One region of the Erythrobacter sp. KY5 genome, then DNA from elsewhere that is predicted to be linked to it. Evidence: predicted binding sites of a transcription regulator. Region 1 holds the regulator's gene; each other region holds the start of a gene.
What was found. The regulator LexA, encoded in region 1, represses DNA repair genes until DNA is damaged. The targets are predictions, from matches to a motif close to GTTCCNCNCTTGTTCT.

Region 1 (5,041 bases):
ACTTCTGCGTGCCTGTCCGCGCGCTGCGACTGGAATGTGGGCGCTTCGTCATAGTCGAGGCCGAGCCAGTCCAATCCATCCAGGATCGCGTCGATCGCTTCCTGCGTGGAGCGCTTCTTGTCCGTATCCTCGATGCGCAACAGCGCCTTTCCGCCGTGATGGCGGGCGAAGAGCCAGTTGAAGAGCGCCGTGCGAGCTCCGCCGATATGGAGGAAGCCTGTAGGCGACGGGGCAAAACGGGTGACAACTGGGCTTGCCATGGGCTTGATATTCCTATTCATTCTAGCGCATTGAGTATGGCCGAACCCGAAGGGGGAAATGGGCCCTTGGCCAATACGCCGATCATTCCGATTGCGGGCGAGCCCGACAGCAGCGTTGAGGCTGCGCGAACCGATCCGTCTGGCCCTCGAGAGGCCGCTGCGCGCCTGTGGCAAAGGGGCGGCGGATTGTCCAGCGCTGCGAGCGCGCTTGCGACCAAGGTCGAAGCCTTCCTGGCCGGAGCGGGCTTCGACCGTGCACCGTGGCTGGCCGTCGTCTTCGTCGCAGGAATCCTTAGCTGGTTCGCCTTGCGCAACGAATGGCAATGGTGCGCAGGGATCGCTCTCTCTTTGCTCACGGCCTTGTTCGCGCTGGCTGCGTGGAGGGACCGGCCGGAACGCGACCATGTTCGAACGGCCCTGATCGCGTGTGGCCTCGTTTTTGCCGCAGGGGTCAGCGTCATCTGGCTGCGCTCCGAAATGGTGGGCGCGGAGCCGATTGAGCGCCCCATGATCGAGCGCGTTCAGGGATATGTGCTTGAGCGCGTGGATCAGCCATCGCAGGACCGCATTCGCCTCACGCTGGCTGTTCGTGATGCGGCCAATGGGCAGGGCCGAAGGATCAGGGTCAATGTCCCGCTCGGCGTTGCTCAGGATGCGACAGAGGGCCTCGATGCCGGGGCCTTGGCTGAAGGAGCGGTCGTCCGAATGCGCGTCCGCCTCATGCCACCGGCGAGCCCCATGCTACCGGGCGCTTACGATTTTGCCAGAGCAGCCTGGTTCAAGGGGTTGAGCGGCACTGGCAGCGTGCTGGGCGAGGTCGAAGTGATAGAGCCTGCGCCGCAAACCAGCGGAATTGCCTCGATGCAACGCGCTCTGTCGGCCCACGTTAGGGACCGCGTCGACGGTTCGGCCGGTACAATCGCTGCTGCATTTGCAAGCGGCGACAGGGGAGCAATCGCCGAGGCGGACGAGGACGCCATGCGCGATGCAGGCCTTACCCACCTGCTTGCAATCAGCGGGCTGCATGTGAGCGCGGTGATCGCGGCTGCCTATTTCATGGCGCTCAAGCTGCTTGCGCTTTTCCCCGCCATCGCTCTGCGCGTGAGGCTCCCGGTCGCAGCTGCCGCTATCGGAGCGCTGGCCGGGATCGGCTATACTTTGCTGACAGGTGCGCAGGTTCCAACCGTGCGCAGCTGCGCCGCAGCCATGCTGGTTCTGATCGCGCTTGCGATGGGCCGCGATGCGCTGTCTTTGAGAATGGTTGCGGTCGCAGCCGCGTTCGTGCTGCTGCTTTGGCCGGAGAGCGTCATCGGGCCGAGCTTCCAGATGAGCTTTGCTGCAGTCCTTGCGATCGTGGCGCTCCATTCCTCGGGGCCTGTAAAAGCATTCCTCGCGCCGCGGGAAGAGCATTGGCCGCGCCGTTTCGGCAGGGGGGTGTTCATGCTGTTCGTGACCGGTCTCGTTATCGAGATCGCGCTCATGCCGATCGTTCTATTCCACTTCCACCGCGCGGGCTTGTACGGGGCCTTCGCCAATGTGCTCGCAATCCCGCTTGTAACCTTCATCTCGATGCCGCTCATCGCGGTTGCATTGGCGTTCGATATCGTTGGCCTCGGCGCACCGTTCTGGTGGCTTGTCGAGACCTCTTTGAAGGCGCTGCTTACCATTGCCCACTTCACCGCTTCACAGCCCGGTGCCGTCAAGCTCATGCCTCAGATGAGCGGCCTGACCATCGCGCTTTTCGTAGGCGGTGGCTTATGGCTCGCCCTGTGGAGCGGTAGGGCGCGTTTGCTCGGCTTCGTGCCGGCAGGTCTTGCGACGGCCCTGCTGCTGTTCACGCCGATACCGGATGTCCTGATCGGGAGGGAAGGACGCAATGTCGGCATCACGATCGAAGATGACGATGGCAGTCTCAGGCTCTTGTCTTTGCGTGACAGCCGATCCTCCTATTCACGCGACAACCTTCTCGAATTGGCGAGCGTTCAAAGCGAACCCATCCCTCTTGCACAATGGGATGGCGCACAGTGTTCGACCGAGTTTTGCACGCTGGTGATCGAACGGGGAGGGAGGACCTGGTCTCTCCTGCTTGCGCGCAATCGCGATCTTATAGAGGAGCGCTCGCTCTCTGCCGCCTGCGAGCGGGCCGATATCGTGGTCGCCGACCGTTTCCTGCCGAGATCGTGCCAGCCTCGCTGGCTCAAGGCAGACCGCCGTTTGCTGTCACGCACCGGCGGACTTGCGCTCAACCTTGAAGATGGCGAGGTGTCCAGCGTTGCCGAAGGTCAGGGAGGGCATGGCTGGTGGCGGGGGGAAGACGACCTTGCATCACCCCGCCGACCACGCAATCAGTGATAACGCCGCAACAGACCTGCAAGTTTACCCTGAACTTCGACCTCGTCAGGGCCGTAGACCTGTGCGTCATAAGTCGCATTGGCCGGATCGAGCCGAACCATGGCGCCTTCCTTGTGCAGGTACTTGAGCGTTGCCTCTTCTCCGCGAACCAGAGCCACCACGATCTCACCATCGCGGGCGGTGTTGGTTCGGCGAACAAGGGCAAAATCGCCATCGAAGATGCCAGCCTCGATCATCGAGTCTCCCGACACTTCAAGAGCGTAATGCTCTCCCGGGCCAAGCAACGCCGCAGGAACCGGCAGTGAGCTTTGCCCTTCGAGTGCCTCAATCGGTGCACCAGCCGCGATGCGCCCGTGAAGCGGGATTTCGATCACGTCATTGGCAGGCTGAGGCGCCTTCGCCATGACGCTGGAAGCTGAAGCAACCGCATCGTTCGCCGTAATCGAAGCGGGCGCGGCCTGCGACCTCGTTGCAGTCACCGCGTCTTCCGGCACCTTGATTACCTCAAGCGCGCGAGCCCGGTTGGGCAGGCGGCGGATAAAGCCGCGTTCTTCAAGAGCAGATATCAGGCGGTGAACCCCCGATTTGCTCTTCAGGTCGAGCGCTTCTTTCATTTCCTCAAAGCTCGGCGAGATACCGGTTTCTTCAAGCCGCTGCTGAATGAAGCGGATCAATTCATGCTGTTTTGCCGTCAACATGGGCAAACTCCGTAAAAGCCGCATTGTCCGCGCCTGAGCCGGAAGTGGCCCGTGCGCAATGCCAAACTCGCGCGCTCCCAGAGGCACCGTCCGTCAAAACGGAACAGGTGCGATACAGAGCACTAACCGCGCACCGATATGGTGAACGAATGTGGAACAAGTAGGCAACTTCGGAAATCGTGTCAAGCGGACTATGTCGACAAACCCAAGGGAATCAGCCATTTTCGATGTTGTAGATGCGCACAGGCTCACCCGGTTGCACTTCGCCTGATCCGGCAGGGCGTTCGATCAGGCAGTTGGCTGCTGCAAGTGAGCGGATTGCGCTCGAATCCTGCGATGCTGCGCGGCGAACGCGCTGCCCGTCGAAGACACCGCGCACGAACTCGCGGCGAGCTCCTGTCGCGGGCATTGTCTCAGCGGCTTGAGCAGTCACCGCGACCGGCAAGCGCGCCGCCATTCCCATCGCCGCACGGGCGAGGGGCAGCGCGAACAGAAACGCGGTCACGAAGCTTGAGACAGGGTTCCCCGGCAGGCCAAGCACCACTTGCGAGCCTCGCGTCGCGACCATGAGCGGCTTGCCCGGCCGGATAGCCACTTTCCAGAAGGCTATATCCGCGCCCCATTCGCGCAAGGCCGATTGCACGAGATCGTGGTCTCCCACAGATGCTCCCCCCGATGTGATGAGGATGTCGCAGCCTTCCGCTCTGGCGAGAGCGGCTGCGAGCGCGCCCATATCGTCGCCCACCGGTCCGATCCTCATGCATTCACCGACGAGGGGCCGCAGCATGGCGGCTATCATCGCTCCGTTCGAGGCGGGGATTTGGTTCGGACCGCAGTTTTCAGGATCTGAGCTCAGCTCATCACCACTATCGAGCACCGCCACTTTTGCGCGTTTGCGGACCGCCAACGTGCCGTGACCCGATGTGATGGCCAGCGCGAGTTGAGCAGGGCCGATCCGGGTTCCGGCTTCGAGTACGGTGTCTCCGGAGGCGAAGTCGAAACCGCGTTTGCGGACATGCTTTCCGAGGGGCGGGGCATCCTCGGCGCTCACTTCGTCTTGCGTGACGTGGGCGTTTTCCTGAATGAGGACGCTATCGCTGCCGGCGGGCATGTGCGCACCGGTTGAGATCCGCACGGCTTCGCCCTCAGCCAGCTTTCCATCGAAGGGCGCACCGGCGCGGCTTTCACCGACGAGCTTCCATGGTCCCGCACCTGAAAGCGCGTAGCCATCCATCGCCGACAGGTCTGCGGAAGGCTGGGTTCGGGCCGCCTTGAGGTCGTGCGCCAGGACCCTGCCCAATGCCTCTTCAACCGGGACCGTTTCCGCGCCCAGCACCGGTACAAGCGCGAGCAGCCGCTCTTGCGCCTCGTCAAGGTCGAGCAATCCGCTCACGCGGCGGGCGCTTTCCAATCGCCGGACTTGCCGCCGCGCTTCTCGATGAGGCGCACCTCGCCAATCACCATCCCCTTATCGATGGCCTTCGCCATGTCGTAGATGGTGAGCAGCGCGGTCGAAACGGCGACCATCGCCTCCATTTCCACGCCGGTCTTGCCTGTCAGCGATGCGGTAGCGGTGGCACGGATCGAGCGATCTTCGAAAGCGAACTCGACGCTCACCGCTTCAAGCCCGAGCGGATGGCACAGCGGGATCAGCTCGCCCGTGCGCTTGGCGGCCATGATCCCGGCGATGCGCGCCGTGCCGAGTACATCCCCCTTGGGCGCATCGCCTTG
Region 2 (5,041 bases), 240 kb from region 1:
CCTATAAATTCGGTCGCGCCTTCGCGCTCTGCAATGTCGAACCAGATTTCGTCCGAGGCCGCTTCGCCCGACCCTTTCCATGCAGCGCGCGCGGCCGCTTTCTGACGGGCCATGGCACTTTCGAAGCCTTCGCGGTCGACGCTGATTCCCCGCGCGCGCAGCGCGTCTTCGGTGAGATCGTACGGGAAGCCGAATGTGTCGTAGAGCTTGAACGCTGTCTCGCCGTCTAGCTCACCGCCATCGGACATCGATCCAGTCGCCTCGTCGAGGAGCTTCAACCCCTTGTCGAGCGTTTTGCGGAACTGCGTTTCTTCGCGCAGCAGAACCTCTTCGATCAGGGCTTGCCCGCGCTGAAGACCGGGATAGGCCTGACCCATCTCGGAGACGAGCGAGGGCACGAGGCGATGCATCAAGGGCTCGCTTGCGCCCAGCAGGTGGGCGTGGCGCATCGCGCGGCGCATAATCCGGCGCAGCACATATCCGCGCCCCTCGTTTGACGGCAGCACGCCGTCGGCCATCAGGAACGAGGTCGAACGAAGATGATCGGCAATCACGCGGTGCGAGGCGGTGTTCTCGCCGGTCGCGGGAACCTCGGTCAGGTTCTCCGATGCCGCGATGAGCGCCTTGAATGTGTCGGTGTCGTAGTTGTCGTGAACGCCCTGCATGACGGCGGCGATGCGTTCCAGACCCATGCCGGTGTCGATCGAGGGGCTTGGCAGGTCGCGGCGCGTGCCGTCGGCGGCCTGTTCGAACTGCATGAAGACCAGGTTCCAGATTTCGATGAAGCGGTCGCCGTCTTCATCAGGGCTGCCGGGAGGGCCGCCGGGAATGTGGTCGCCATGATCGTAGAAGATCTCTGAGCAAGGACCGCAGGGGCCGGTATCGCCCATCGACCAGAAATTATCGGCGGTTGCGATGCGGATGATGCGCTCTTCCGGGAGGCCGGAAATCTTGCGCCAAAGGTCGAAGGCTTCGTCATCGGTGTGATAGATCGTCGCGGTCAGCTTCTCAGGCGCAAGTCCCCATTCTTTCGTCAGCAGGGTCCAGGCGTTGAGAATAGCCTGTTCCTTGAAATAGTCGCCAAACGAGAAGTTGCCGAGCATCTCAAAGAAGGTGTGGTGGCGAGCGGTATAGCCGACATTGTCGAGATCGTTGTGCTTGCCGCCCGCGCGCACGCACTTCTGCGAGGATGTTGCGCGTGGCCCCGGAGGTGTCTCCAGACCGGTGAAGACGTTCTTGAACGGAACCATACCCGCATTGACGAACATGAGCGTCGGATCGTTATGCGGGACGAGCGGCGCGCTTTGCACCTCGACGTGATCTTCATTCGCGAAGAAGTCGAGAAAGGAGCGGCGAATATCGTTGGTCGAAGTCATGCACTGGCAGTTAGGCAATGCTTGCCGAAGCGACAAGCGAAAGGAGCGCTTCATTCCCCATTCGGGTCATCCCTGTTGCAGCACCGCCCATCCTGCGAGAAAGTCGGGAAAGGGCGGTGAGATGCTGCACAACGAAAAACCGGCGCGGACCTGTCGCTCCTGATGATCAGGAGCAAGGCACGCGCCGGTATTCCGTTTCTCCGGGCGGCGGGACCATCTGCCCGCACTTTGATCCGCCCCTCCCTCGTGAAAGCCGAGGTTTTCAACAGGGCGCCCGCTTGAGGATCAGCTGTCGGTATCCGCGTCCGGGCCCGTCATCATTTCCTCGGCAACCTCGTCGGTTTTACCGCGGATGGCGGCTTCCAACTTGTCGCAAACTTCAGGGTTTTCCTTGAGGTAGACCTTCGCATTCTCTCGGCCCTGGCCGATGCGAACGCTGTCATAGGAATACCAGCTGCCCGATTTCTCGACGATGCCGGCCTTCACACCAAGATCGAGAATTTCGCCGATCTTCGAGATGCCTTCGCCATACATGATGTCGAACTCAACCTGCTTGAACGGCGGGGCGACCTTGTTCTTGACCACTTTCACGCGGGTCGAGTTGCCGATCACCTCATCGCGGTCCTTGATCTGGCCTGTGCGGCGAATGTCGAGGCGGACCGAGGCGTAGAACTTGAGCGCGTTACCGCCCGTCGTCGTCTCAGGGTTGCCGTACATCACGCCGATCTTCATGCGCAGCTGATTGATGAAGATCACCATGCACTTGGAACGGTTGATCGACCCGGTCAGCTTGCGCAGCGATTGGGACATCAGGCGCGCTTGCAGGCCGACGTGGGAATCGCCCATTTCGCCTTCGATTTCTGCGCGCGGGACAAGCGCCGCGACCGAGTCGACCACCAGCACGTCAACCGCGTTCGAGCGGACCAGCGTGTCGGTAATTTCGAGTGCCTGTTCGCCGGTGTCGGGCTGCGAGACGATCAGTTCGTCGATATCGACGCCCAGCTTCTTCGCATAGACCGGGTCAAGCGCGTGCTCGGCATCGACGAAGGCCGCCGTACCGCCAGCTTTCTGTGCCTCGGCAATGCAGTGCAGTGCGAGCGTCGTCTTGCCCGAGCTTTCCGGGCCATAGACTTCGATCACGCGGCCTTTGGGCAGGCCGCCAATGCCAAGAGCAATATCGAGGCCAAGCGATCCGGTCGAAATCGATTCAACCTGCATAGCCTCTTTCGAGCCCAGCTTCATCGCCGAACCCTTGCCGAATGCGCGATCGATTTGTGCAAGAGCGGCGTCGAGCGCCTTTTGACGGTCCACGTCTTTTTCCTTCTCTACGAGCTTAAGATTGGTAGCCATCGCATGCACTCCTTCGCTTGCCTAGGGCCGATTAGCGAGTTTTAACCAGCCGGTTGGAGATGCCCATTGAGCGTCCCCTGTTGGAGTGGATGTATACGGTTTGTTCCATAAGAACAAGAGTGGAACAGAACTTTTTTCCACCACCCCGCGAACGGACAGGAAATCAGGCGTCCTGCGCTGCCTTGGCCGCCCTCATGACTTCGCCGACCTTGTCGCTGATCGCGGCCACGCTGAACGGCTTTGGGATGAAGTGCATGTTGGGAATGTCGATATCCTTGCGCAGCGATTCCTCCGCATAGCCGGACATGAAAAGCACAGGGATATCAGGACGCGCCTTCCTGATTTCGCGCACCATCGCAGGTCCGTCCATTCCAGGCATCACCACATCGCTGACGACAAGGTCGAAACCGTCCTCGCCCTCGATTGCGGCGAGCCCCTCTTCCCCGCCTGCGCACGGTGTGACCTGAAATCCGGCGCGGGACAATGCGCGTTCCGCGACCACGCGGACCATGTCCTCATCCTCGACCAGCAGGATTTTGCCGCCGACCGACCATTCCGAGGACGCCTCGCTGACAGGAGCGATCGGCTTGCGCGGTACCTCGCCCTTGTGGACGGGGAAATAGATCGTGAAACGCGCTCCCTTTGGCCTGCCGGCGGCGTCGGTCGCGTTGTCTGCGAAGATGAAGCCGCCCGATTGCTTGACGATCCCATAGACCGTGGAAAGGCCAAGGCCCGTGCCCTTGCCCTGCTCCTTCGTGGTGAAGAACGGCTCGAACAGTTTGGGCAGAACTTCGGTCGGGATGCCGCCGCCATTATCCTCGACTATAAGCACGGTGTAATCGGCAGGCGGCAAAATCTCAGAACCCAGCTTCACGACCTGGTTGGATTCGAGGCTGCGGGTCAGAAGCGCAATTCGACCCTGACGCTTTCCGCCCAATGCGCGCCCTTGAGCAATATTGGAATTGATCGCATCGCGCGCATTGACCGCAAGGTTCATGATGACCTGCTCAAGCTGCTGAGGGTCTGCGCGCACCGCGCCAAGGTTGCGGTCGTGCTGAACGTAATAGTCGATCTTCTCGCCAAGCAGCCGCTTGATAAGGGGGCTTACCTCGCTCACCACGTCGGGCAGTTGCAGGATTTCCGGACGCAGGGTCTGCTGGCGCGAGAAGGCGAGCAATTGCCGTGTCAGCGATGCGGCGCGGTTGGAGTTGGCGCGGATCTGCTGGATGTCGTCATAATCGCTGTCGCCCGGCGTGTGGCGCAGCAGCATGAGGTCGCAGGTGCCGATGATCGCGGTCAGCACGTTGTTGAAATCGTGTGCGACACCGCCTGCAAGCTGGCCCACCGCCTGCATCTTGGTCGCCTGCGCAACCTGTCGCTTGAGCTGGTTCTCCTCGCTCGAATCGGCAAGGCTGAGCAGCACCGCCGCCTCGCCCAGCCCGCGCACTCCGGCAAGGCCCATGGACACCGGCTCTTCAGGGCTGGAAGTCAGACGCACGGCCATGTCGCCGCTGGCCGCTGGGCCGCGTCCGTGGCGGCGCACGGCGTCCGAAAGCGCGCCCTTGTCCTCTCGCACCACGAGATCGGTCGGGAACGGCGGAAGACCCCGCCCCTCTCGATTGACCGAGCGCAGGAAAGCCTCGTTCCCGAACAGGAAGCGCCCGTCGCGGTCGGCCATCGCGAGGCCGAGCGGCAATTGCGAAAGCAGCGCTTCAAGCTGAGCGACGCCTGCCTGTGACGCGCCGTCCCAGCCGGTTCCGATGCCAACGCCGCTATCGACAAGCAGCATCATCGAAAGCCCCTCGTCCGGTCCAGGCGTAATCCCTGCAAGTCCCGGCTCGCTCAGCGGCACGTCGATCAGGGTCTGCGGTGTACCGCTGCGACCCTCGCGCGCAAAAAAGATGCGATCGCGTTCGTCGGCGCGGAGCAATGCGACGAACTCCTGACCGGCAAGCGTGGCGGCATCGTCACCCGAAGCGCGCTCTGCGAACCCGGCGCTGACCGAACGGATGATGCCGTCGGGACCGGTGATCGCGGCCTCGATCCCGGCGCGGCTGAGCATGGCGCCAAACGGCCCGGCGAGGTCGATCTGGGCAAGCGGATCGTTTGTCGCAGCGATGATCGGGACAAAGCGCCAGATAAGATGATCATCGCCCCGCCCGGCTCGCACCGCAGTGACCGAAAATTCCCTGCCGTCCTGACTATCAAGCGACGCCAAAACAGCATTGCCATCGCGCCATGCCTCGCGCGCGAGCTTGCTCATGGCTTCGAGTTCGGGCCGGTCCAGCGGGAGCGCCGGCGGGGCGCTTTCTCCG
Region 3 (5,041 bases), 410 kb from region 1:
GCTGTGTGATCGAATCGATCAGGTCCTGATGATTGCCGCGCGGGAAATCGGTGCGCCCGATTGACCCCTGAAACAACACGTCGCCCACAATCGCAAAGCGGCTGGGCGCGTGGAAGAACACGACATGTCCGGGAGTGTGTCCCGGGCAATGGATCACGTCGAGCGTGAGGTCGCCCACTGTCACCGTGTCATTGTTCTCAAGCCAGCGATCGGGCATAAAGCTCTGCGCCGTCATTCCGTAACGCGCGCCGTCGCTGTCCAGTTGCTCGATCCAGAACAGGTCGTCCTTGTGCGGCCCTTCGATGGGAAGGCCCAGTTCCTCGGCCAGCATCCCGGCCTGACCGCAATGGTCGAGATGACCATGGGTGATGAGGATCTTCTCCATCTCGACCCCGGCCTTGGCAATGCCGTCCTTCAGCTTGTCGAGATCGCCGCCCGGATCGATCAGCGCGGCCTTGTTCGTCTTGGTGCACCAGATCAGCGAGCAGTTTTGCTGCAGCGGTGTCACCGGAATAATGGCGGCTTTCATCGGAGGAACAGGCGTATCAGTCATGCCCGGTGAAATGGCGAGGCGGCGGCGCAATTGCAAGCTGTGGACGAGCGACGTGCGCAATCGATAGTGACGCGCTATCGCTTGATCGCGCAAACAGGGAGAGCGACGATTATGGCCTTGAACACCACTCTTACTCTTCCCTGCGCCGCGACAATCCCCAACCGCCTTGCAAAGGCCGCGATGACCGAAGGGCTGGCGGACACCAATGGCCTGCCGACGCCTGAGCTTGAGCGGCTTTATCGCATCTGGTCCGAAGGGGGCGCGGGGATGCTTTTGTCGGGCAATATCCAGATTGATGCCCACCATCTCGAACGTCCCGGCAATGTTATCATCGACCGCGAACTGAACGAGGACGAGCTCGATGCGTTTCGCGGCTGGACCGCCGCCGGCACGACCAATGGCAACCATTTCTGGGCACAGATCAGCCATGCCGGACGGCAAACGATGGCCATCGTCAACCCGCATCCCAAGGCGCCCTCTGCGGTCAAACTGGATCTGCCCGGCGGCCAGTTCGGTGAGCCTGTCGCGCTTGAGCCCGACGAAATCGAAGCGATTATTGAAGGGTTCGTGCGCGCGGTCAGGACTTGCAAGCACGTAGGTTTCACGGGGGGTCAAATCCACGCGGCGCACGGTTATCTGATCTCGCAATTCCTCAGCCCCAAGACCAACCACCGCACGGACAAATGGGGCGGAAGCCTCGAAAACCGCGCGCGGCTCTTGACCGAGGTCGTGCGCCGGTCGCGCGAAGCGGTGGGCCCGGCCTTTCCGGTCGCGGTCAAGCTCAACAGCGCCGATTTCCAGAAAGGCGGCTTCGCCTTTGAGGACAGCCTTACGGTCGTGCAGTGGCTGGAGGAGCTTGGCGTCGACCTGATCGAGATTTCAGGCGGAACCTATGAACAGCCCAAGCTCCTTGGGATCGAGGGGACCGAACCTTCCGAAGACCCGCAAATGGCAGAATCAACGCTCAAGCGGGAAGCCTATTTCGTCGACTTCGCCAAGGCGATGAAGGATACCGTGTCGATCCCGCTCATGGTCACCGGCGGCTTTCGCACGCGCGCCGCGATGGAACAGGCGCTGGATGAGGGGGCAGCCGACCTTGTTGGCCTGGGCCGCCCCCTATGCGCCCAACCGGACGGGCCGAACCGGCTGCTGGCGGGCGAGGAAAACCTGCCGCGCTATGAAGACGAATTGTCGCTGCTGCCCGGTCCGCTTTCCTTCCTTACGCGGATCAATCTGGTGCGGACCATGGCCGGTTTTGCGACGCAATTCTGGTTCTACGAACAGATCTATTCGCTGGGGCGCAAGGGCGTTCCGGAAGAGGGTCTGACCGTGTTCGGAGCATGGCGCCGGGTCGAGGATGAGCACGCCACCTGGATCGCCAGACGCAAGAGCGAGCGCGGCGGCACTCTCTAGATCCGGCCACTCTTCCACACGACGCGGCCGATGATTTCAAGCTCATCGGCGGCCACTTCGATGGGCGGATAAGCAAGGTTCTGGCTTAGCAGCGCAAAGCGCCCCGCCCCTGCGCGCGCAACGCGCTTGACCATCAAGGTGTCGCCGAGCCGGACGACATGCACACCGTCGCGAAACGCGCGCTCTGTCCGGTCAACAAGGATTTCGTCCCCGTCGTTCAGAAGCGGCTCCATCGAATCTCCTTCGACCGTGATCGCCGACAATTTTGCATCGCTCAGCCCCTGCTCACTCAGCCAGCGGCGCGAGAAGCGGAACGTGTCGAAAGGCGTTTCCTCGGACGGTAAAGTGCCGGGCCCGGCCGATGCGCCGATAGCCAGACGCTGTACTTCCACCCATCCGGACGAATCGGGATCGATAGAACCACCTTTGTAGGATTTTTCCCGCACCGAATCTTCAGCTCCACCAAGCTCCGCCTCCGCAATGCCAAAGAACTGCGCGAGCACTTTCCGGTCTCCCTCTTCCAGCTTTCGCGGCGAGCCTTTCTTAATGAATTGTTGAAGATAGCTCGCATTTCTGCCGATCAGCGTCGAAAGGCTCGCGAGGCTGGCACCGTGCTCCTGCGACAATTCGAGCAGGCGGCTTCGAGGAGCATCGAGGGTGGCGTCAAAAGGGTGTGTCATAAAATCTTCCTACACAAAAGATTTTTCCTAGACAAGTAGGATTTGAGGTGGAACGTTTAGGGAACATTGAGCGAATCGCGGTGCAGGCGTCCTAGCTCCTCCAAGTCCAGAACGACCAGGAAAGGGATCGGAAATGCTGCTTCGGAAGGTCGAAAAATTCCTCAGGGCCCATGACATGCCTGCAACCAAGTTTGGGCGGCTCGCTGCGGGCGATCCGCGCTTCGTGCTCGACTTGCGCATGGGCCGGATACCGCGCCCGCGGACCGAGGCGCGCACCCTCGGCTGGATGGCCGAATTCGCCGCAACGGCAGCGGCTTCAGACACAGAAATTCTCGAAAAAAAGGACTTTGCCCATGCTCTATGATCCCACCCTGCTCGCCGCCCCTTTTGCCCGCACCAGCGTTGCGCTCGAGACCAAGTCCGCCGCTATCGAGGTGCCTGCGCGGCCCACGGGTCGCCGTTATCGCGCGCGCCGCACGACAGCCGACCGGGTGCGCGAAGCGCTGCTGATGCTGGCCGAGGGGCGCGCCGACCTGCTCACACACGAGGAAAAGGCGTGGAGCTCGATCACCTTCGCAGGAACGCGGCACGAAGTGATGCTCGACTTCAACGGCGCGGATGCTGTCGCGGTTGGCGAAGAGTTCATCGCCAGCCTGCCCGAGCATGAGTTCACAATTCCCGGACAGCTGGTCGCCGATGCGACGATCAGCGAAGTCGACCACCGCTTTGGCCAGGACGAGCGCATGGTGGTGACGGCCGTGCTGCTGCTCTTGGACGAAAGCTAGGTGAAGTCAGGCAAAACGGGCCGGATGGCCCGCAAGGGTGACCGCCCGTCCGCAGCGGGTGCGTAGCGAAGCGGAGCACGTCTAACGAGGAGGCAGGCCCGGATGGGCCTGCCCAGGCCTCACGCCTCCTGGCTTACGCCTTGATGACGATCATCTTCTCGATGGTCATTTCATGCATCGTGTAAGGGATGCCGCCAACGCCATGGCCCGAATGTTTGAGCCCGGCGAACGGCATCCAGTCAACGCGGAAGGCAGAATGGTCGTTCACCATCACCGCGGCTGCGTCGATGTTGCGATAGGTGTGCATCGTGTTTGAAAGATCGTTCGAGAAGATCGCCGCCTGAAACGCAACGTCAAGCGAATTGGCCTGCGCAATCGCCTCATCAACGTCGGTGTAGCTGTAAATGCACACCACTGGCCCGAACACTTCCTGCGTGGAAACCTTCGCGTCCTTGGGGGGATTGAGCAGGACGGTGGGCGCGTAAGTGGTGTCGCCCAGACGCTCGCCTCCGCAAAGAACCTTTGCGCCGCTATCGCGCGCTTCATTGACCCATTCCTCGACCCGGTCGACTTCCTTGGGCCGGATCAGCGGGCCGCATTCGACGTCTTCCTCGATCGCGTTACCGACCTTCAGCGCCTTGGCCGCCTCGGCCATCTTGCTCGACAGCTCATCGACGATGTCGGCATGTGCGAAGACACGCTGGACCGACACGCAGACCTGTCCTGAATGATAAAAGCCGCCCTTGATGAGCGAGCCGACAGCCGCGTCGATATCCGCGCTCGGATCGACAATCACCGGCGCGACCCCGCCATGTTCGAGCGCGCAGCGCGTGCCGGGCGAAAGCTTGGAGCGAAGCCCCCAGCCCACACCTGCCGAACCGATGAAGGTGAAGAACGCGACGCGGTTGTCGGTGACCATCTTCTCGGACGCATCGCGCGACGGAAGTACGGCGCGCGCCAAGTCTTCAGGCAGGCCAGCTTCGTGCAGGATCGAGACGAACTCGAAGCACGAAAGCGGCGTATCGCTAGCCGGTTTGACGATTACCGGGCAGCCTGTCGCAACCGCCGGGCAGACCTGGTGCACGATCAGGTTGAGCGGGTGGTTGAAAGCCGAGACCGCCACGACCGGACCGATCGGCTCACGCGTGGTCCAGGCAAGGCGCCCATCTCCCGACGCGCTGAGCCCCATCGGAATCTCGGTGCCGCGCACATTGCCCAGATCCTCGATGCAAAGCTCAACACCCTTGATCGCGCGGTCGGCTTCGACCCGCGCATCGATCAGCGGCTTCCCGCCCTCATTGGCAATCTGCATTGCCAGATGGTCGCGCCGATCCTTCATGATCTCCACGACCTTTTCGAGGATCGCGGCGCGTTCATGCACTTTCAGCCAGCCATCGCGGTTCTTGTGCAGGGCCTCGGCCTTGGCGAGATACCCGTCGATGGTCTCCCAATCGTGCGTCGGAACCTCACCGATCTTCTGGCGGTCGAACGGATTGACGACTTCGTGCATGGTCTTCCCCTGAGAGCGAGGTTGTGAGCTTATCGAATGAAGTGCGCGAGCGCTAAGCTTAAAGCTCGGCGCTCAGCTTCTTGATGTCGATATTCAGGAT

Region 2: a site for LexA is predicted at 2,837-2,852, ahead of recA (recombinase RecA). Genes of this name have one in related genera too.
Region 3: a site for LexA is predicted at 2,696-2,711, ahead of CD351_RS12515 (S24 family peptidase). Genes of this name have one in related genera too.

Annotation. Positions count from the first base shown of each region.
Region 1 covers NZ_CP021912.1:2,204,221-2,209,261, reverse strand. Annotated here, with positions in the region: gene gltX (glutamate--tRNA ligase) at 1-260, opposite strand, end outside; gene CD351_RS10450 (ComEC/Rec2 family competence protein) at 297-2,612, shown strand; gene lexA (transcriptional repressor LexA) at 2,606-3,310, opposite strand; gene CD351_RS10440 (molybdopterin molybdotransferase MoeA) at 3,525-4,703, opposite strand; gene moaC (cyclic pyranopterin monophosphate synthase MoaC) at 4,700-5,041, opposite strand, start outside.
Region 2 covers NZ_CP021912.1:2,448,629-2,453,669, forward strand. Annotated here, with positions in the region: gene alaS (alanine--tRNA ligase) at 1-1,376, opposite strand, end outside; gene recA (recombinase RecA) at 1,662-2,726, opposite strand; gene CD351_RS11640 (response regulator) at 2,890-5,041, opposite strand, start outside.
Region 3 covers NZ_CP021912.1:2,614,238-2,619,278, forward strand. Annotated here, with positions in the region: gene CD351_RS12505 (MBL fold metallo-hydrolase) at 1-529, opposite strand, end outside; gene CD351_RS12510 (NADH:flavin oxidoreductase/NADH oxidase family protein) at 665-1,966, shown strand; gene CD351_RS12515 (S24 family peptidase) at 1,963-2,646, opposite strand; gene CD351_RS12520 (hypothetical protein) at 2,780-3,010, shown strand; gene CD351_RS12525 (hypothetical protein) at 3,000-3,431, shown strand; gene CD351_RS12530 (aldehyde dehydrogenase family protein) at 3,565-4,941, opposite strand; gene CD351_RS12535 (acetolactate synthase large subunit) at 5,000-5,041, opposite strand, start outside.